4 regions of the Blautia sp. RTP21359st1_E11_RTP21359_211015 genome follow, and region 4 is predicted to be linked to each of the others. Evidence: predicted binding sites of a transcription regulator. Region 4 holds the regulator's gene; each other region holds the start of a gene.
The links. The regulator Rex, encoded in region 4, represses fermentation and respiration genes when NADH is low (regulators of the CRP and FNR family bind a similar motif). The targets are predictions, from matches to a motif close to ATTGTTAANTANTTAACAAT.
Positions count from the first base shown of each region.

Region 1: a site for Rex is predicted at 2,797-2,816, ahead of AB5026_RS00435 (CoB--CoM heterodisulfide reductase iron-sulfur subunit B family protein). Genes of this name have one in related genera too.
Region 2: a site for Rex is predicted at 2,002-2,021, ahead of gap (type I glyceraldehyde-3-phosphate dehydrogenase). Genes of this name have one in related genera too.
Region 3: a site for Rex is predicted at 3,551-3,570, ahead of pckA (phosphoenolpyruvate carboxykinase (ATP)). Genes of this name have one in related genera too.

Region 1 is NZ_JBDGAB010000001.1:90,570-95,741, reverse strand. It holds gene AB5026_RS00445 (3-isopropylmalate dehydratase large subunit) at 1-848, shown strand, start outside; gene AB5026_RS00440 (L,D-transpeptidase family protein) at 1,064-2,503, shown strand; gene AB5026_RS00435 (CoB--CoM heterodisulfide reductase iron-sulfur subunit B family protein) at 2,879-3,673, shown strand; gene AB5026_RS00430 (4Fe-4S dicluster domain-containing protein) at 3,670-4,059, shown strand; gene AB5026_RS00425 (CoB--CoM heterodisulfide reductase iron-sulfur subunit A family protein) at 4,064-5,172, shown strand, end outside.
Region 2 is NZ_JBDGAB010000027.1:42,586-47,757, reverse strand. It holds gene pgk (phosphoglycerate kinase) at 1-752, opposite strand, end outside; gene gap (type I glyceraldehyde-3-phosphate dehydrogenase) at 939-1,958, opposite strand; gene AB5026_RS10710 (histidinol-phosphatase HisJ family protein) at 2,264-3,082, shown strand; gene AB5026_RS10705 (hypothetical protein) at 3,158-5,172, shown strand, end outside.
Region 3 is NZ_JBDGAB010000002.1:57,409-62,580, forward strand. It holds gene AB5026_RS01030 (LysR family transcriptional regulator) at 1-401, opposite strand, end outside; gene AB5026_RS01035 (YoaK family protein) at 568-1,215, shown strand; gene AB5026_RS01040 (DUF4866 domain-containing protein) at 1,231-1,986, shown strand; gene AB5026_RS01045 (threonine/serine exporter ThrE family protein) at 2,082-3,410, opposite strand; gene pckA (phosphoenolpyruvate carboxykinase (ATP)) at 3,732-5,172, shown strand, end outside.
Region 4 is NZ_JBDGAB010000013.1:48,119-53,290, forward strand. It holds gene AB5026_RS06635 (pyridoxamine kinase) at 1-276, shown strand, start outside; gene AB5026_RS06640 (ABC-F family ATP-binding cassette domain-containing protein) at 306-2,222, opposite strand; gene AB5026_RS06645 (redox-sensing transcriptional repressor Rex) at 2,437-3,084, shown strand; gene AB5026_RS06650 (NAD(P)H-hydrate dehydratase) at 3,146-4,663, shown strand; gene alr (alanine racemase) at 4,660-5,172, shown strand, end outside.

The sequences.
Region 1 (5,172 bases), on a different contig from region 4:
CTTCCGGCATCGGTTACACAGAGATGGCCAGCATCTTGGGAACGGGAACCATGTGGATCAAGGTTCCGGAAACCATAAAGGTTGTGATCGACGGAGAACTTCCGGAGAATGTCATGTCCAAGGATATCATCCTCCGCCTGATCGGTGACCTTCGTGCAGATGGAGCTACTTACCGTGCTCTGGAATTTTCCGGAAGCACCATTGAAAACATGTCTGTGGCAAGCCGTATGACTATGGCGAATATGGCAATTGAGGCCGGTGCGAAATGTGCACTTTTTACACCGGATGAGAAGACAGCTGCTTACTGCAACGTAGAGCTTGATGATTATCAGAAGAGTCTTGTGGGAGATGAGGATGCTGTCTACATGAAGACCATAACTTATAAAGCAGAGGATTTTGTGCCGGTAATGGCATGTCCGTCTCAGGTGGACAAGATCCGTGATGTCAGTGAGCTTCAGGGTGAGACCATCGACCAGGTATTCATCGGTTCCTGCACCAACGGACGTCTGGAGGATCTTATGGCGGTAGCAGAGGTGCTGAAGGGCAAAAAGGTTGCAGACTTTGTAAAGCTGATTGTGACTCCTGCCAGCCGCAAAATTTACCGTCAGGCTATTGAGCTTGGCATTCTGGATACTCTTGCGGAAGCAGGGGCTATCATTACACATCCGGGCTGCGGACTTTGCTGCGGAAGGACCGGCGGAATCCTGACAGACGGTGAAAAGGTTGTGGCAACCAACAATCGTAATTTCCTGGGACGTATGGGAACTTCCAAGGTTCAGATCTATCTGGCATCTCCGAAAACAGCAGCAGCCTGTGCCGTTGCAGGCAAGATCGTAATGCCGGAATAAGAAGCAGAAGATCCTGAGAGAAATACTGCTGCCAGAAACAGATAAAGAAACGTATGAGAAAGACAGATTTTCGCAGAGGCGTCAGTCTGTCTTTTTTTACCGGATCAGAAGGATCCGGGATAAGTCATTTTTACAGAAAATGGGATTTATTGTATTATAATAACAGCCAGTGTGACAACATAACATATATTACATAAGACTCGAGGGATAAGGGTATGGAGAAAAGATCAACCATCAGTAAAAAGACACTGAAGATCATACTTGGGATCTGTATTGGCGTAACGATCCTGGCAGTGGCAGGATTATTTGTCTATACATACTTGGCAGATCACAATACGCTGGGACGGAAGATTTCCATATGGGGAGTGGATGTTTCCGGACTGGATGCAAAGCAGGCAGAAGAAAAGATCACTGCGGAATTTGCAGATCGTCCGGTATCCTTTCAGGAAAATGATCAGGAAGTTTACAGTACTACTTTGAAAGAGCTGGGCTACAGTCTCAATGAAGAAGCCCTTCTGAGTAAGCTTACAGAAATTCAGAAACAGCGGGAAGAGAGCCGGAAGCTTTTTCCAAAGGAAGAAAATATAGAACCGGAATGTCAGATCGAGGAAGATGAGGAGCAGGAAAAGCAGGCTCTTGATCTTTCAAATTTCGGTACGGAAGAAAGAAAAGCTTCTGTTGATGCAGCCATTCAGTACGATAAGGAGAAAAAAGAATTCACCCTTGTGAAGCAGGTACAGGGGACGGAAATCGATCCGGATAAGCTGGAGACTACTGTGGACACAAATCTGAACGTAGCATTTGATACGGCTCTTCTTGGAGATATCATTACAGTACCGATCAACAAGCATGTGTATGTAAGTCCGACTGTCACTGTAACAGAGGATATGAAAAATAAGGTTACAGACCTGAACAGCCAGCTGAAGAAATACCGCAGCAGTACAGTAACTTATACATTCGGAAGTGAAACGGCTGTTCTGGATTCCGATACGATCACATCCTGGCTGAAGGCTGAAGGGGAGACGCTGACTTTAGATGAAGAAGCCATTAAAGCCTACATCAGTGAGCTTGCCAACAAATACAATACCATTTATGTTCCCCGTACCTTTCATACATCTGCGGGAACGGATGTGACCATTGAGGGAAATGAGTACGGCTATCGGATCGATCAGGACGGAGAATATGCTCAGCTTCTGGAAGACCTGAAAAGTGGTACTGCTGTAACAAGAGAGCCTGTTTACAGCAAAAAAGGATACCAGAGAAACGGAACAGACGATCTGGCAGGCAGTTACATAGAGGTCAGTCTGGATGCACAGCATTTGTGGCTGTATAAGGACGGAAGCCTTGTGACGGAAACAGATATTGTCAGCGGTAAGCCGGTGAAGGGGCGTGAAACATATCGTGGTGCATGGCCGATCGCCTACAAGGCGAGTCCCTTTAACCTTACCAGCAATGAATATGGTTACGATGTAAAGGTTAATTACTGGATGCCTTTTGTCTACGGACAGGGACTTCATGATGCGTCCTGGCAGTCATCCTTTGGCGGGAACCGTTATAAAACCAACGGAAGCCACGGCTGCATCAATCTGCCTAAGGATCAGGCAGCACTGATCTATAACACCATTGATGCAGGTTATCCGATCATTATTTACTGATAGGAGCAAAAAAGCTTCGGAGAGATCCGGAGCTTTTTTTATGCCCGAAAATGAAAATTATCATGGAAACAGGATCGTAAATGATAAGGTTTTTCAAAAGTACGTTAAAAAAAACACAAAAAAATATCGAAAAAGCCTTGTCGAAACAGAAATAACGTGATATGATGATTTCGGAAATCGAGCTAATACACTTCTTAATTGCGGAGGAAGAGTGTTTTTCTCTTTTATTTGGGTGCAAATTGATAAAAAAACTCAAATAAGTGTTAGTTGAGATTTCATTTTTTTATTCATGTATCGTTAAAAAAAAGACAATATATGAACAAGAATATCTACTAGAAACGTCAGATTTTAGACTAAGAAAGGATAATGAAAGGTATGAAGTACAGTTATTATCCGGGTTGCACCCTGAGAACAAAGGCCAAAGATCTGGATGAGTATGCCAGAGCCAGTGCCACAGCCCTTGGGTTTGAGCTTGAGGAGATCGAGGACTGGCAGTGTTGTGGTGGTGTTTATCCGCTTGGCACAGACGAGATCGCCACAAAGCTTTCTTCCGTCCGTGCGTTAAACCAGGCAAAAGAAAAAGGCCAGGATCTGGTGACGATCTGTTCAGCCTGTCATCATGTGATCAAGCGTGTCAATGATGATATGAAAAATGTGGAAGATATCCGGACCAGAGCCAACAATTATATGCAGTTGGAAGCTCCCTATGAAGGAGAGACAACCGTTCTCCATTATCTGGAGGTTCTCCGGGACAGAGTCGGTTTTGATAAACTGAAAGAAAAAGTAGTAAATCCTTTTACCGGAAAGAAGATCGGAGCCTATTACGGATGTCTGCTTCTGAGACCTGGAAAGATCATGGCATTTGATGATCCGGAAAATCCAAGGATCATGGAGGATTTTATTCGTGCCCTTGGCGCTGAGCCTGTGATCTATCCTTACAGAAATGAATGCTGTGGAGGATATATATCCCTGAAAGAAAAAGAAATGTCACAGAATATGTGTGAAAAGATTGAAGAAAGCGCAGCAGGCTTTGGCGCAGATATGCTGATCACTGCCTGTCCGCTTTGCAAATACAATCTGAATAAAAATTCCGGAAATAAAATGCCGGTTTACTATTTTACAGAGCTTCTGGCAGAAGCCCTTGGCGTCAAAGAGGAGGTGGCAAAATGAGAGATAACCATTCTGCTGCGGAAAAAATAAAGGAGATCAGCGGGACCAATCCTCTGAAATGTATGAAGTGTGGCAAATGCTCTGCTACCTGCCCATCCTTTGACGAGATGGATATCAAGCCTCATCAGTTTGTGTCCTACGTGATCAATGAAAATATCGAAGCACTTGTAAATTCAGCATCCCTGTGGAAATGTCTTTCCTGTTTTGCCTGTGTGGAGCGCTGTCCGCGAGACGTAAAACCCGGAAAGATCATTGACGGGGCAAGACAGCTGGTTGTTCGGGAAAAAGGCGGAGACTATCTTTCACCAAATGAAATTCCGGAGCTTCTTGATCCGGAGCTTCCTCAGCAGCTGCTTGTAAGTGCGTTCAGAAGATACAGGAGGTGAGAAAGTGCAGAGAATCGGTGTATTTGTCTGTCATTGCGGAAGTAATATTGCCGCTACGGTAGACGTGAAAAAAGTTGTGGAGATCATTGCAAAAGAGCCAGGAGTTGTCCATGCAGAAGATTATCAGTATATGTGTTCTGAAGCAGGACAGTCCAGGATCCAGGAAGCCATCCGTGAAAAAAATCTCACAGGAGTGGTTGTCTGTTCCTGTTCTCCGCGTATGCATGAGGCAACTTTCCGTAAAGCAGCGGAAAAGGCCGGCCTGAATCCATATATGGTGGAGATCGCAAATATCCGTGAGCACTGTTCCTGGATCCACAAGGATATGCAGGAGGCTACGGAGAAGGCCGTGATCCTTGCAAGAGCAGCAGTAGCAAAAGTCAATTTAAATGCTCCTCTTCAGCCGGGAGAAAGCCAGGTTACAAAGAGAGCCCTGATCATCGGAGGCGGTATCGCCGGAATCCAGACGGCTCTTGATATTGCCGATGCAGGCTATGAAGTTGATATTGTGGAAAAAACACCAAGTATCGGCGGAAGAATGTCACAGCTTGACAAAACCTTCCCTACTCTGGATTGCTCCGCATGTATCCTTACTCCCAAAATGGTGGAGGCTGCAGCTCACGAAAAGATCAATATCTATACATACAGTGAAGTAGAAAAAGTTGCAGGTTTTGTAGGAGATTTTACTGTTGATATCCGCAAAAAAGCGCGAAGTGTCAACATGGACAAATGTACAGGCTGTGGAGTCTGCCAGGAAAAATGTCCTTCCAAAAAGATTCCAAATGAGTTCAACAGAGGGCTGAACAACCGGTCAGCTATTTATACTCCGTTTGCACAGGCGATTCCAAATGTTCCTGTGATCGACAGAGAGCATTGCCTGAAATTTAAGACAGGCAAATGTGGTGTCTGCTCCAAAGTATGTCAGGCAGGAGCCATTGATTACGATCAGCAGGATGAGATCGTAACACAGAAATACGGAGCGATCGTGGTGGCAACCGGATTTGATACCATCAAGCTTGACAAATACGATGAATACGCATACAGCCAGAGCAAGGATGTGATCACATCTCTGGAGCTGGAGCGTATCATGAATGCTGCAGGACCTACAAAAGG
Region 2 (5,172 bases), on a different contig from region 4:
AGAGCATACTGAAGGTAATCATCCTCGCAGAGGGATGTTCCGATATGTCCGCCCATAGCCTTGGAGAACGTATAGGACATACCACCACCGATGATCAGTGTATCTACCTTGTCAAGAAGGTTGTTGATTACAGAGATCTTGCTGGAAACCTTAGCACCGCCAAGAATTGCTACGAATGGTCTCTCCGGATTGTTTACAGCGTTTCCAAGGAAATCGATCTCTTTCTGCATCAGATATCCTACAACTGCTGTTTTTACATATTTGGTAACACCTACGTTAGAGCAGTGAGCTCTGTGAGCAGTTCCGAATGCATCATTTACAAATACATCACAGAGGGAAGCAAGATCTTCGCTGAACTTGTCTTCGTTCTTTGTCTCTTCTGCACGATAACGTGTGTTCTCAAGAAGAACTACATCGCCATCTTTCATCTCTGCTACAGCAGCTTTTGCGTTCGGTCCTACTACCTCAGGATCTGCTGCAAATTTTACTTCCTGGCCAAGAAGCTCAGAAAGACGAACTGCTACAGGTGCAAGAGAAAGCTCCGGTTTCGGCTCTCCCTTCGGTTTTCCAAGGTGGGAACAAAGGATAACCTTTCCGCCGTCTGCGATCAGTTTCTTGATTGTAGGAAGAGCAGCTACAAGACGGTTCTCATCTGTGATCTTTCCATCCTGAAGCGGAACATTGAAGTCGCATCTTACAAGTACTTTCTGTCCTTTTACATTGATATCGTCAACACTTTTTTTGTTCAGCATCTCTATATCTCCTTAACTTTTATTTCTGCAAAAGCAGATGAATAAGGGCGAGCGGTATTGTTGTCCGCTCTGTTAACAGTCATTTCCTCAGACATTTTTTTGTTTGATCTTTTGGAAAAAAAGGGCCCGGTCCTCTTCAGACCGGACCCTTTCTGAGTCTATTCTTCTACACCCGTTCGCAGAAAATTAAGCGTTCAGAAGTTTTCCGAAGTGCTTGATTGTACGAACCATCTGGCTTGTGTAGGAGTTCTCGTTGTCATACCAGGAAACTACCTGAACCTCTGTTGTGCCATTCTCAAGTGGAAGTACCATTGTCTGAGTAGCATCGAAGAGGGAACCAAATCTCATACCAACGATATCGCTGGATACGATCTCATCCTCGTTGTATCCGAAGGACTCATTGGAAGCTGCTTTCATAGCTGCGTTGATCTGCTCTTTAGTAACGTTTCCTTCAACTACTGCTGTAAGGATTGTTGTAGAACCTGTTGGGGTAGGTACACGCTGTGCAGAACCGATAAGTTTGCCGTTAAGCTCTGGGATAACAAGTCCGATAGCTTTAGCAGCACCTGTGCTGTTCGGAACGATGTTAACTGCAGCTGCACGGGATCTTCTCAGATCGCCTTTTCTCTGCGGTCCGTCAAGTGTCATCTGATCGCCTGTGTAAGCGTGGATTGTGCACATGATACCGGATTTGATCGGTGCAAGATCGTTAAGAGCCTTAGCCATTGGTGCAAGGCAGTTTGTTGTACAGGAAGCTGCGGAGATGATCTTGTCCTCGTTTGTAAGACCCTGATGGTTTACGTTGTAAACGATTGTCTTAAGGTCGTTTCCAGCCGGAGCGGAAATAACTACGTGCTTAGCACCTGCATCGATATGAGCCTGAGCTTTGTCTTTGGATGTGTAGAAACCTGTGCACTCAAGAACTACGTCTACACCGATCTCTCCCCATGGAAGCTCTGCAGCGTTAGCCTTAGCATAGATTTTGATCTCTTTTCCGTCTACTGTGATGGAATCCTCGCCTGCTGTTACTTTATCAGCAAGAGCATATCTTCCCTGTGTAGAATCATATTTTAATAAGTGAGCAAGCATCTTAGGAGATGTAAGATCGTTGATTGCTACGATCTCAAATCCTTCTGCTCCAAACATCTGACGGAATGCAAGACGACCGATACGTCCAAAACCATTAATTGCAACTTTTACTGCCATGATAAATTCCTCCTATGAATTGAATGGTGATTTAAATCGTTCCTTTGTTAAAGAAACATCAACCTGTTTCATATTGTACCTAATTCCAAACAAAAATTCAAGAGCTATTTATAAAAAAGAACATTAAAATAAATATTAAGAAAATTTCTGAAAAATGTGCTATAATTCTCTGATAGAAAGTTCTGTCCTGCTGATTCCCAAAACGGATATCTATATTCTCGCTGGGAGTTTGACTTTCCCGGATTCATAACAGGCAGATACGATCATTGTCACAGAATATAAAGGCTTGAATATGGAGGTACAAAATGGACCAGAAAATTTTATGGGACTGCCATATGCACTCCTCTTTTTCCGCAGATTCCGATACACCGATGGAAGAAATGATCCAGACTGCCGCAGACCAGGGTCTCACGGGAATCTGTTTTACTGAACATTTTGATCCGGATTATCCCGATACTCCGGAAAATCTTGATTTTTCCCTGAACATCCCTGCATACCGTCAGAAACTTGAGAGTCTTGCGGATGCTTTTAAAGACCAGATTCAGGTTAACTTCGGGATCGAGCTTGGACTTCAGCCTCAGCTTGCAGAATCTTTTTCCGATCTTCTGAAAGAAGTTCCCTTTGATTTCGTTATTGGTTCCTCCCATGTGGTGCACGGATACGATCCTTATTATCCTTCTTATTTTGAGGGCCGTAAGGAATCCGCATGCTACATGGAATATTTTGAATCCATCCTGGAAAATATCGCTGCTTTTGACGAGATGGATGTGTACGGACATATCGACTATGTAGTACGTTATGGTCCAAATCAGAACCGTCAGTATTCTTACGGACGATATAAGGAGATCCTGGACGAGATCCTGCGGACATTGATCCGCAAAAATGTGGGAATCGAGCTGAACACAGGCGGTTATCACTACGGGCTTGGTGAACCGAATCCATGTGTCAATATTATCCGACGTTACCGTGAGCTTGGCGGTGAGATCATCACCATCGGTGCAGATGCCCATACTCCGGATAAGATCGGCTATGCCTTTGACAAGGCGGCTGATGTTCTCCGTGAATGTGGTTTTTCCTATTATGCTGTATTTAAAAACCGCCGTCCTGTTTTTCATAAGCTGTAGCTCTGTTTCTCTCTCCGGTGAGAGAGTTTACATTTTTATACCGAAAATATCATTTTATCTAAGGAGGAACTCTATATGTCAACAAAAAGACTCCAGAAAAAGAAAGCTGCCATGCAGGCAAAAAAAGAAAAGCAACTGAAAAAAAATACCTCTGCTACCGGCACCAGTTCCAGTGCTGCCAAATCTGTTGAAAATGCTAAAGCCGAAGTGAAAAAACTTGAAACCGTAAAGAAGGAAACGCTTAAAGTCGAAACTTCCAAAACTGAACCGATCAAAGTCGAGACTTCCAAGACCGAACCGATCAAGGTCGAGACTTCCAAGATTGAACCGATCAAAGTCGAGACTTCCAAGACCGAACCGATCAAGGTCGAGACTTCCAAGACCGAACCGATCAAGGTCGAGACTTCCAAGACCGAGCCGATCAAGGTTGAGACTTCCAAGACCGAACCGATCAAGGTCGAGACTTCCAAGACTGAGCCGGCGAAAGTTACTACTTCCAAGACCGAGCCTCTGAAAGTCGAAACTTCCAAGGAGGACACAGCTTACGATGCCCTCTACGAGAAACGTCTGAAACACTACTACAATGATCTGAAATGGCTTTACTGCGAACTGTTCCGCGATCACCCGGAAGTTACCGGCACATTCTCAAGCCTCACAAAAAAGATGAAAGAAATCTACCGTGAGCGTTCTCTTTCCATGAAGGAAGCCGACCAGAACTGCGCTGCAGATCCTGATTGGTTCCGTAAGACTACTTTCACCGGAATGGCTGTAAATCCTGCTGACTTCGCAGATACTCTTTCCGGGCTGTCCGATAAACTGGACTATATCAGTGAATGCAAAGCAGACACTCTGTACCTGACAGATCTTTTCCAGGCAACCTCCAACTGCTCCCTTCGCATTATCCCGGAGATTGGAACCTCCGAAGATCTGCATACACTTGCAGCTAACTGTAGGAAAGCAGGTATCCGCCTGGCTCTTGAGATCCCGTTAAGTCTTTCTGTGGATGACCCACAGTCCGGTGCGCCATGCGTGCTCCAGACTCCAGCTTATTTCAATGCAATGCTTCTTCAGATCCTGGAGCTTGCAAATGAAGGTGCTTCTATATTCAGCCTTGGTGTCCTTCCGATGATACCGGAAGAAAATCTCTGGAAGCTTCACTCTCTGCTGCGTATGACCCGAATGGTGTGTGAGATCGTATGCCCCGGAATTCTTCTCCTTGGTGAAACAGACCGCCCACCTGCAGAGGCTGCTGCATTTGGCGGAACTTCCGATATGCCGGAACTTCACATTGTAAACAGCACCCAGCTGATGTCCGATCTCTGGCATACCGTTGCCACAAAGGACACTGCCCTTCTCCGCCGGGGAATCGACAGAGCTGCAAACCTTCCGCAGGCACCGGTATTCCAGAATTACCTCCGTAACCGCAACACGGTACACTGGAATCTGGACTATGATTTCCTGAAAGGAAGCTTTATCACAGAAGGGCCTCACAGAGATTATCTGAATGAATTCCTGGCAGGTATTTTCCCTGATTCCTTTGCCCGGGGTGAAATTTATGTAAATCCGGAAACCGAGGAATCTGAGCTCTGCGGAACAACCGCATCTCTTGCAGGAATCGAGCGTTTTGATTATGAAGGAAATATGGAGGGTGTCAGCCGGGGAATCCGCTATGACGTAGCACTTCATGCATTGCTTCTTTCCCTCCCCGGAATTCCGGTACTTCGAAGCGGTGACGAGGTCGGACAGCTGAATGACTACACCTATAAAACAGACATTTCCAAAGCAGCTGATCCCCGCTGGCTCCACAATGGACGTTTCAACTGGGCACTTGCCCGGAACAGAGCCGATGCCGAAACGATCCAAGGACGCATTTTCAACAGCCTTGAGCAGCTGGAATCCATCCGTGCCAGCCATCCGGTATTTGCACCTGAAGTTTCTGCACATACACTGGAAACCTGGGAAAAAGCTCTCCTTGCCCTGGTAAGAGAAACTTCTGAAGAAAAGCTGATCTGCATCTACAACTTCAGCGACCAGGATAAGGTAGCCTGGATCAACGAACAGGACGGTACCTACACAGATCTTCTCACAGG
Region 3 (5,172 bases), on a different contig from region 4:
ACTGCCTGAGGAGTAGAATGGTTAAAGAGGCGCAGGCGAACATGGGGATATTGCTCGCGGAACAGCTCCAGCTTTTCCAGAAGGATCAGACGCAGGGCATTTTCGCTGGCGCCGATGGAAACCAGACCATGCTCCAGCTCTCCGTTCTGGCGGATTTCCTCCTCGCCGATGGACAGCTGCTCAAAAGCCAGGGCAACGTGTTCATAAAGCTGGCGGCCTTCCGGTGTAAGTGCGATTCCCTTGTTGGAGCGGAGAAAGAGCGTACATTTCAGCTCCTGCTCCAGGTTGTTCATACAGCGGGTGATATTTGGCTGGTTGTTGTGAAGAGCTCTTGCTGCCTTGGTAAAGCTCTTATACTGGGCTACATAATAAAAGATCCGGTAGTAGTCGTAAGTGATCATGTATTGTCTCCATCCTGTGATATGATTTTAATATGTTTACGATATTAATAATACTTTTTACATTTGCTTCTGAGCAAACTATAATACACCCGAGGAAAAAAATCAATGACAGGAGTGATTTAGAGTGGTTTCAGGAGGCGGAAAGCTGCAAAATGCGGACCGGCAGATGTCAGAAGCTTTTATCACAAGTGTATTTCTGGCAATGTCCGGCGGATTTCAGGATGCCTACACATACTTTACAAGAGATGAGGTGTTTTCCAACGCCCAGACAGGCAACGTGGTTCTGATGAGCCATAATTTTATGACAGGACAGTGGGGAGACGGTTTAAGGTATCTGTTTCCTGTTTTAGCCTTTGCCATTGGTGTTGTAGCGGCGGAGCGGATCCAGAGTACCTTTAAATATGCAAAAAAACTTCACTGGAGGCAGATGATCCTGCTGATCGAGATCCTGATCCTTTTTGTGGTGGGATTTATGCCGGGAGAATTGGATATGCTGGCAACCGTACTGGTATCCTTTTCCTGCGCCATGCAGGTACAGACCTTCCGGAAGGTGGGCGGTTATTCCTATGCAAGCACTATGTGCATCGGAAATTTACGAAGCGGCACGGCGGCGTTGTCCGTGTATTGTCGTGAAAAACGTCCGGAACAGCTGAAGCAGGCTCTTTATTATTTCGGAATAATTTTCTTTTTTGCCATTGGAGCCGGTGGCGGAGGAAATCTGTCCATGAGGCTGGGGATCCCGGCAATCTGGGTATCGGATGTTTTGCTTCTGATCAGCTTTATTCTGATGTTTTCCAGTAAACATAGAGATTAGAAAGGGTGAGGAATTGTGGAAAACAGCACATTATTCCCAAGAGAGGAAAAGGCGGAGCTTTTATTTGAAAAGATCCTGAAGGATCCGGAGGCGTGCAGACGGCTGACGGAGACCTTCTATGAATCCATGGATGCGGATACAGACATAGAATGCGGATATCTTCCTCCGGAAAAATTCGCCTATGCATTGCTGGACGCATATAAAAACCGTGATCTGACAGCTCTCCTTATGGCGATCTGCCAGAACAGTATGTTTGATCTTCTGCGAAATTCTTTTCTGGCACCGTTCAGGTTCAATGCAGATGGACAGGAGAATCCGGTGTTTCTCACAGATGAAAAAGGAAATTTTCTGCGGGAAAAGGGAATTCATGTAAGTGATAGGGATTACGACCGGTTCCGCAGGATATACAGGGAGAAGCAGGGCGTAAAGATGTATCTGGCGTATGGCTACCGGAAGCGCCATGCCTATGATGAAGATACCATGGAAGTAGAAGAGTACAAAATGGGCGAACATATCGGTGTGCTGCTGGTGTATGAGCTTCCGGACAGCGTAAGGGAAAAGGAAACGGAGGCACAGGCCTATGCGGCTGTATGGGATATCATGATGGCAATTCAGAAGAAGCTTCCAAGAGCCTTTGTATATTATGGGCAGGATTCTGTGGAGGATGGTGGAAAACGTTATGACGGACTGGGCGTTTTTCTCCCCATCCATAAATTTGCGGACCGCCTGGAAAAAATGATCGGGATCGCTGATGAGATCGTAATGAAATAGAATGTACAAAAAAGGACTGCTTTTGTATTGCTCCGGTTATCAGAAGGATAGCTGATGACCGGAAGCTACAGAAAGCAGTCCTTTTTGTATGCCCATCAGGTGCAGTAGCGGAACATTTTGTCCGTAAGGATCCTGGCGAAAATAAGGCCCAGGGGAAGAGCAACGATGATCAGGATCGCAGCTGCAAACCAGGAGGCGGAAACATTCAGGGACATGATCCCCAGATTGTAGATCGCCCGGTAGAGATAAAGTCCGGGAACCATGATCACAATGGATGGTACGGTAATGGAAATCCTGGGATATCCCACTTTTGTTTTGAGGAGGGAGGCCAGAAGTCCGGCTGTCAGTGCTCCGAAAAAAGCCGCGGCAGCAGGTGGGAAACCGGCAAGATCAACAAGCTCCAGACGTAAAGTGTTGGACAGTGCGCCGATGAAGGCGGCAGCTGCGGCTAGACGGACAGGGCTGTTGAACATGACCGAAAAGCCGAATACCCCGCAGAAGCTTGCCAGAAGCCGGAACAGGATCCTCTGAGCTGCCGAAAGCTCCAGAGGCAGGAAATCCACAGGCTTCAGATGAAGAAGCAGTGCCATCAGCCAGGCAGAGACAGCAGCCACCATTACAACAATAATGGCGTAGGCCAGTCGTTCCAGACCGGAACGCATATCCAGCTTGGCAAGGTCGATCCCGCTTGTGATAAACGGAAAGCCCGGAATGATAAACAGCATGGAACAGATGTATCCGGCCTCATGCTGGACGGAAATGTGGAACAGAAGCTCTGCCAGCTTCAGGAAGCCTGCATATACAAGACAGGCGGAGGAAACAGAAACTGCAATGCACATAAACAGAGTAAAATGATGCTTGCCAAGCTTGCAGCGGATGGCGTTTCCGATGCCTGCGCCTGCAAAAGCCAGGATCATTTCCAGCGGGCCACCGCCCAGAAGAAAAGTAAATGCACCACAGGCCAGTGCAGAAGCCAGTCCCAGGGCGGCAGGGGAATAAAGCCCGTGGATCCGCTCGATCTCATCTAACTGACTGTGCAGTGCTTCACCGCTCATATGGATACCCTCCGCAGGAAAATCACTGACAAAATGTTCTAGCCTGTTCAGTCTGGAAGTATTTACGCCGGTGGTAGTCAGACTAAGTGCATGGGAAAAACTGCTCTCACCGTCAAAGCAGGTGTAGCTTATGGACATCAATCCGATATCTGCGGAACAGGTGATACCAAGTGCTTCTGACAATGTATTCATGGAACTCCGTACCCGCCAGGCACCGGTCCCACAGGAGAGAAGCATCATGCCTGTACGGCCGATCAGGGAAGCTTTTTCGGAAAGAGAAGCTTCTGTAATGGGCTGGCTGTTCCTGGTACTTACGTAGTTGTGCCAAGGGATTTCCATATGATTACGTTTGATCAGAATATCTGACATAGAAATCACTTCTTTCTATATATTAAAATCATATAGTTACTATTATAAATATATATAATAACTATAATCAGATATATTGTAGCCATTATTCTGAAAAAGTCAAGTATAGATGGAGTAAAATCTGACAGTACCAAAACGTCACTGTTAAAGATTTATCATTTTTTTGCGGAAAATGAATTTTTTTGGTTGCTTTTACGTACAATTTATGTATAATTGTGGATAGGGATGTTGGAATGACCAATTCCTATGGCAGGATGACAAAAACCTGCAGCAGTAGGTGGCTATCATAATTACTATTAAAGAAGAGAGGTAAATGTTAAGATGGCAAAAATCGATTTAACAAAGTATGGTATTACCGGAACAACTGAGATCGTGTACAATCCTTCCTACGAGACATTATTTGAGGAAGAGACCAAACCGGAGCTTGAAGGATTTGAGAAGGGTCAGGTCAGTGAGCTTGGTGCTGTCAATGTAATGACAGGTATCTACACAGGACGTTCCCCTAAAGACAAATATATCGTTATGGATGAGAACTCCAAGGACACAGTTTGGTGGACATCCGATGAGTACAAGAACGATAACCATCCGGCAACTCAGGAAGCATGGAATGCAGTTAAAGATCTTGCCAAGAAGGAGCTTTCCAACAAGAAACTTTTCGTAGTAGATGCATTCTGCGGAGCTAACAAAGACACACGTATGGCTATCCGTTTCATCGTTGAGGTTGCATGGCAGGCACACTTCGTAACAAACATGTTCATTCAGCCGACAGCTGAGGAGCTTGAGAACTTTGAGCCGGATTTCGTTGTTTACAACGCATCCAAGGCTAAAGTTGAGAACTACAAAGAATTAGGACTTAACTCTGAGACAGCTGTAATGTTCAACATTACAAGCCGTGAGCAGGTTATCGTTAATACATGGTACGGCGGAGAGATGAAGAAAGGTATGTTCTCCATGATGAACTACTATCTGCCGCTGAAGGGCATCGCTTCCATGCACTGCTCTGCAAACACAGACCTTAACGGAGAGAACACAGCAATCTTCTTCGGTCTTTCCGGAACAGGTAAGACAACACTTTCCACAGATCCTAAGCGTCTTCTGATCGGTGATGACGAGCATGGCTGGGATGACAACGGAGTATTCAACTTCGAGGGTGGATGCTACGCTAAGGTTATCAACCTTGACAAAGAGTCTGAGCCGGACATCTACAATGCGATCAAGAGAAACGCTCTTCTTGAGAACGTAACACTTGATGCTGAGGGCAAGATCGACTTCGCTGACAAGAGCGTAACAGAGAACACACGTGTTTCCTACCCGATCAACCACATCGAGAACATTGTTCGCCCTGTATCTTCTGCACCGGCAGCGAAAGAGGTTATCTTCCTGTCCGCAGATGCATTCGGCGTACTTCCTCCAGTATCTATCCTGACACCGGAGCAGACACAGTACTACTTCCTTTCCGGATTCACAGCTAAACTTGCTGGTACAGAGCGTGGAATCACAGAGCCTACTCCTACATTCTCCGCATGCTTCGGACAGGCATTCCTTGAGCTTCATCCGACAAAATATGCTGAGGAGCTCGTTAAGAGAATGGAGAAGAGCGGTGCGAAAGCATACCTCGTTAACACAGGTTGGAATGGAACTGGAAAACGTATCTCCATCAAAGATACTCGTGGTATCATCGATGCTATCCTTGACGGATCTATCCTTAAAGCTCCGACAAAGAAAATCCCATTCTTCAACTTCGAGGTTCCGACAGAGCTTC
Region 4 (5,172 bases):
GAGGAGGGGCAGCCTCTGAAAATGGGGAATCTTGTCCTGGAAAACGGAAACAGCTCCTGGGTATTTGCAGAGAAATCCGGCGGAAGCTATTCCGGGACAGGAGATCTTTTTGCATCCGTGCTCAGTGCAGGGCTGGTAAAAAGATATTCCATGAAAACCTGTGCAGAACTGGCCGTGGACTTTATCTCGGCATCGATCCGGGATGCGGTGGAGGAAGGAACAGACCGTAACGATGGTGTATGCTTTGAACAGCATCTCGGCATGCTGCTTCCATAAAAACATAAGGGGATAAAAAGAGCTGACCGTCAGGCCAGCTCTTCCCATTTTTCATAAAGTTCTTCCAGTTCTTCAGCGATGGCTGCTTTTTCGCGGCTCAGCTTTGTACATTCCGCTACATTGGTGCAGACATCCGGAAGGACCATGGTTTCGTCGATCTCGCTGTCTCTTGTTTCCAGCTCTTCGATACGGGCTTCGACTTTTTTCAGCTCGGCTTCCCGTTTTCGTTTCTTTGCCTGTTCTTCCTTCATCTGCTGCCAGGAAAGCTTGTTCTCGGAAACCGCTTTTTCTTCGGCAGGTGCCTCCGGAGAAGTGCTTCCCGGTGCATAGGTACTGGTCAGCTCCTCCTTCTTTTCCAGATAGTAATCATAATCACCGATGTAATTTACCACTGCCTGGTTTGTCAGCTCCATGATCCTGGTCGCAGTCTGATTGATAAAGTAACGGTCATGGGATACATAAAGGACTGTACCGGTGTAGCTGACCAGTGCTTCCTCCAGGATCTCCTTGGAGGCAATATCCAGATGGTTGGTAGGCTCGTCAAGGATCAGGAAGTTGGCTTCGGAAAGCATCAGCTTTGCAAGGGAAACACGGCCTCTTTCTCCACCGGAAAGTGCGGAGATCTCCTTGAAAACATCATCTCCGGTAAAGAGAAATGCGGCAAGCATATTTCGGATCTCGGTCTCTGTGAGAGTCGGATAAGTATCGGAGATCTCCTGGAAAATTGTCTTGTCCATATGCAGAACATGATGTTCCTGATCGTAATAACCGATCTGCACCTTGGAACCAAGGGAAAATTTGCCGGCATCTGCCTCAATAAGACCGTTGATGATCTTTAGCATGGTGGTCTTTCCGGTTCCGTTGTTTCCGATCAGTGCCACACGCTCGCCGCGTTTGATATCAAAGGAGATATCGGAGAACAGGGTCTGTCCCGGAAAGGCCTTGGAAAGCGCTTCCACGTGGAGCACATCGTTTCCGCTTAACACCCGTGGTTCCAGCGAGATACGCATCCGGTCCTGGAGCTCAAGAGGCTTTTCAATCCTCTGTACACGGTCCAGCATTTTTTCACGGCTTTCCGCACGCTTGATGGATTTTTCACGGTTAAAGGATTTCAGCTTGGCGATAACGGCTTCCTGATGCTTGATATCCCGCTGCTGATTTAAGTATGCCTTGTACTGTGCGTCACGAAGCTGAGCCTTCTTGAGAGCATAGGCAGAGTAGTTGCCGCTGTATACGCGGGTCTGTCCGGCTTCGATCTCAATGACCTTGGTGACCACCTTATCCAGAAAATAACGGTCATGGGAGACGATAAAAACAGCTCCCGGATAATTCAGAAGATAAGTTTCCAGCCAGGAGATGCTTTCCATATCCAGGTGATTGGTTGGCTCATCCAGAAGCAGGATATCCGGCTTGGAAAGAAGCATCTTGCCCAGCGCCACACGGGTTTTCTGACCGCCGGAAAGAGTTTCGATCTGCTTGTCATAATCTTCCTCCGTGAAGCCGAGACCCTTTAAGACACCGGTCAGCTCACTTTTGTAAGCGTATCCGTTCTCCAGCTCAAACTGATGGGTCAGGCGGGTATAGGTTTCCATCAGACGGTTCAGCTCATCACCGGTCACCGTGTTCATTTCCTGTTCCATATTGCGGATACGGCGCTCCATATCGATGATGTGCTGCTTGGTGGTAAGAAGCTCCTCGTAGATGGTATGATGTCCGTGGATATCCTGGTACTGGGCAAGATAGCCGATATTTTTATCCCGGGCAAGCACCACGGTACCGGAATCAGCAGAAAGCTCCTGCATGATGATCCGCAGTAGTGTGGTCTTTCCTGCACCGTTGCAGCCGATCAGAGCAGCCTTTTCACGATCTTCAATGTGAAAGGATGCATCATTTAAAATTACTTTTTCGCCAAAGGCCTTGCATATATTCTGACATGATAAAATCATAAAAACTGTCCTCCTGTATAAAGAATCACCCCTGTTTATGCCTGAACAAGGAAAAATCCTCCACCTATTATAACGGAAACTGCCGGGATTTCAAAGAAAAAATCAATTATTAGAAAAATTATAAAGAAATTTGTACAGAATAGACAACTTTAATTGACAGGAAAATGTCAATTCGTTATAATTAACCTAGTGTAAGGTAAGGAGGAAAACTATCGTGGAGACAAAACAAATCTCGAAAGCGGTGATTAAGCGTCTGCCACGCTATTACCGCTACTTAGGAGAGCTGATGGAAGACAATGTAGAACGTATTTCTTCCAATGAGTTAAGTAAGAAGATGCATACCACAGCTTCTCAGATCCGTCAGGATCTTAATAATTTCGGCGGTTTTGGGCAGCAGGGGTATGGCTATAATGTACATTATCTTTATACAGAGATTGGTAAGATCCTGGGACTGGATACCGTTCATCCGATGATCATTCTGGGTGCCGGTAATCTGGGACAGGCACTTGCCAATTATGTGGATTTTGAGAAGCGCGGTTTCAGGCTGGTTGGTATCTTTGACGTAAATCCTGTGCTTGAGGGCATCGCAGTCCGTGGACTTGAGATCCAAATGCTCAGTGAGCTTCCGTTTTTCCTGAGAGAGAATAACGTGGAGATCGCGATTCTGACACTTCCCAAGAATAAAGCCAAGGAAATGGCAGATATCCTGGTGGAGAACGGGATCAAGGCAATCTGGAATTTTGCACATCTCGATCTTGAGACACCGGATGATGTGATCGTAGAGAACGTTCATCTTTCCGAGAGTCTGATGACACTGTCTTATAATCTCAGCAAATACAGGCAGGAACATGTGGATAAGTAAGAATTGTTAAGCTGCCGGAAACGGCAGCTTTCTCTATGACAGAGGGGAGGCAGAAGACAGAATGAAGAAGCTTGTTACCTGCAAAGAAATGAAGGATCTGGACTCCACAACGATCCGTGAGATCGGAGTTCCCTCCGAGGTTCTGATGGAGCGGGCAGCACTGAAGGTGGTAGAGGAAACAGAAAAGTATCTCCAGAAGGACGAAAGGATCCTGGTAGTCTGCGGAAGCGGAAATAATGGCGGTGACGGTATCGCTGTTGCCAGATTGTTCCATCTGAAGGGGATCCGGGTTGAGTTTTATATGGTCGGAAACAAAGATAAAATGACCAGAGAGACCGCTCTTCAGTATAAGATCGCTTCCGGTTATCGAGTCCCGGAGGTGAATAACCCGCAGTGGAGTGAATATACTACTATAGTAGATGCCGTGTTTGGGGTAGGCCTGACGCGTCCGATCGAGGGACATTATGCTGATATCATCCATGAGATGAACAGTGCGAGGGCCAAAAAGATCGCAGTTGACATCCCGTCAGGAGTGAACGGAGATACTGGCCTGGAAATGGGAATTGCCTTCAGCGCCGATCTGACTGTCACATTTGCCTACCGGAAAAGAGGTCTTTGCTTTTATCCGGGAAGACTGTATGCAGGAAGGATCGTTACCGCCGATATCGGGATCTATGAGCAGGAAGCTGTGACTGCATCTGCCGCCTGTCTGGAAAATAAAGATCTGAAGCTGTTTCCGGAACGTGATCCCGGCGGAAACAAGGGTACCTTCGGAAAAGTGCTCTTTGTGACCGGAAGTGAGGGAATGTGCGGAGCCGCTTATTTAAGCGCCAGTGCAGCACTTCGTGCCGGTGCGGGAATGGTAAAGATCCAGACTGTGGAAGCCAACAGGATCCCACTGCAGATACTCCTTCCGGAGGCTATGGTCTGCAGCCGCTTTGATCAGGAATCCAATGAACAGCTTCTATCCTGGTGTGATGTGATCGTGATCGGACCGGGACTTGGAACATCAGTGGCCAGCCGTGAGAGAGAACAGTGGTTTCTCACGGCGGCTGCCCGGGAGAAAAAGCCGCTGATCCTGGATGCGGACGGCCTGAACCTTCTGGCTGCACATCCACAGTGGTACCAGTATCTGGGAGAGCATGTAGTCCTGACACCGCATATCGGAGAAATGAGCCGGCTCAGTGGCAGAACGATCCAGGAGATCCAGCATGAGATCGCAGATACTGCACTGAAATCTGCTGCGGAAACAGGCTCTGTGTGCGTATTGAAGGATGCATGTACGGTGATCGCAGATGAAAAAGGCCAGATGTATCTGAATCTTTCCGGTAATTCCGGAATGGCAACTGCAGGAAGCGGAGATGTGCTTTCCGGGATCCTGGCAGCAGTGTTATGTATGTATCTGAAAACGGAGGAACAGCCTCCCATGGTTTTAAAGGCCGCGTTAGGTGTTTATCTTCACGGACTTTGCGGTGATCTTGCAGCCGCTGAAAAAGGAAAGCGCAGTATGCTGGCAGGAGATATCATAGAATATCTGCCCAAGGCATTAGCTATAGGTGAAGAGGAGTCGGGATTATGAAAAAATACGAGAGAGTAAAAGCACTGGTATCACTGGATGCCATTGCCCACAATTTTGAGGAAATGTATAAAAATGTCAAAGAAGGGACAAAGATCATCGCTGTGATCAAGGCAGACGGTTATGGCCATGGTGCCAGAGCTATTGCCCGTCTGATCCAGGACTATGACTATATCTGGGGATTTGCAACAGCTACGGCAGAGGAGGCACTGGAGCTTCGGCATGCAGGGATCACCAAGCCTGTCCTGATCCTTGGCCTTGTATTTGAGGAATATTATGAGGAGCTTGCAGCCAATGATATCCGGATCACCATATCGGATCTTAATACAGCGGCAGAATATGCAAAAGCAGGTGCACGCATTGGAAAAAATGTACATATTCATCTGGCTCTGGATACGGGAATGACAAGGATCGGATATGCGGATATTCCGGAAAATGCGATAAAGATCGAAAAAATCTCAAAAATCCCGAATCTGGTGATCGAGGGAATGTTTACCCATTTTGCCAGGGCG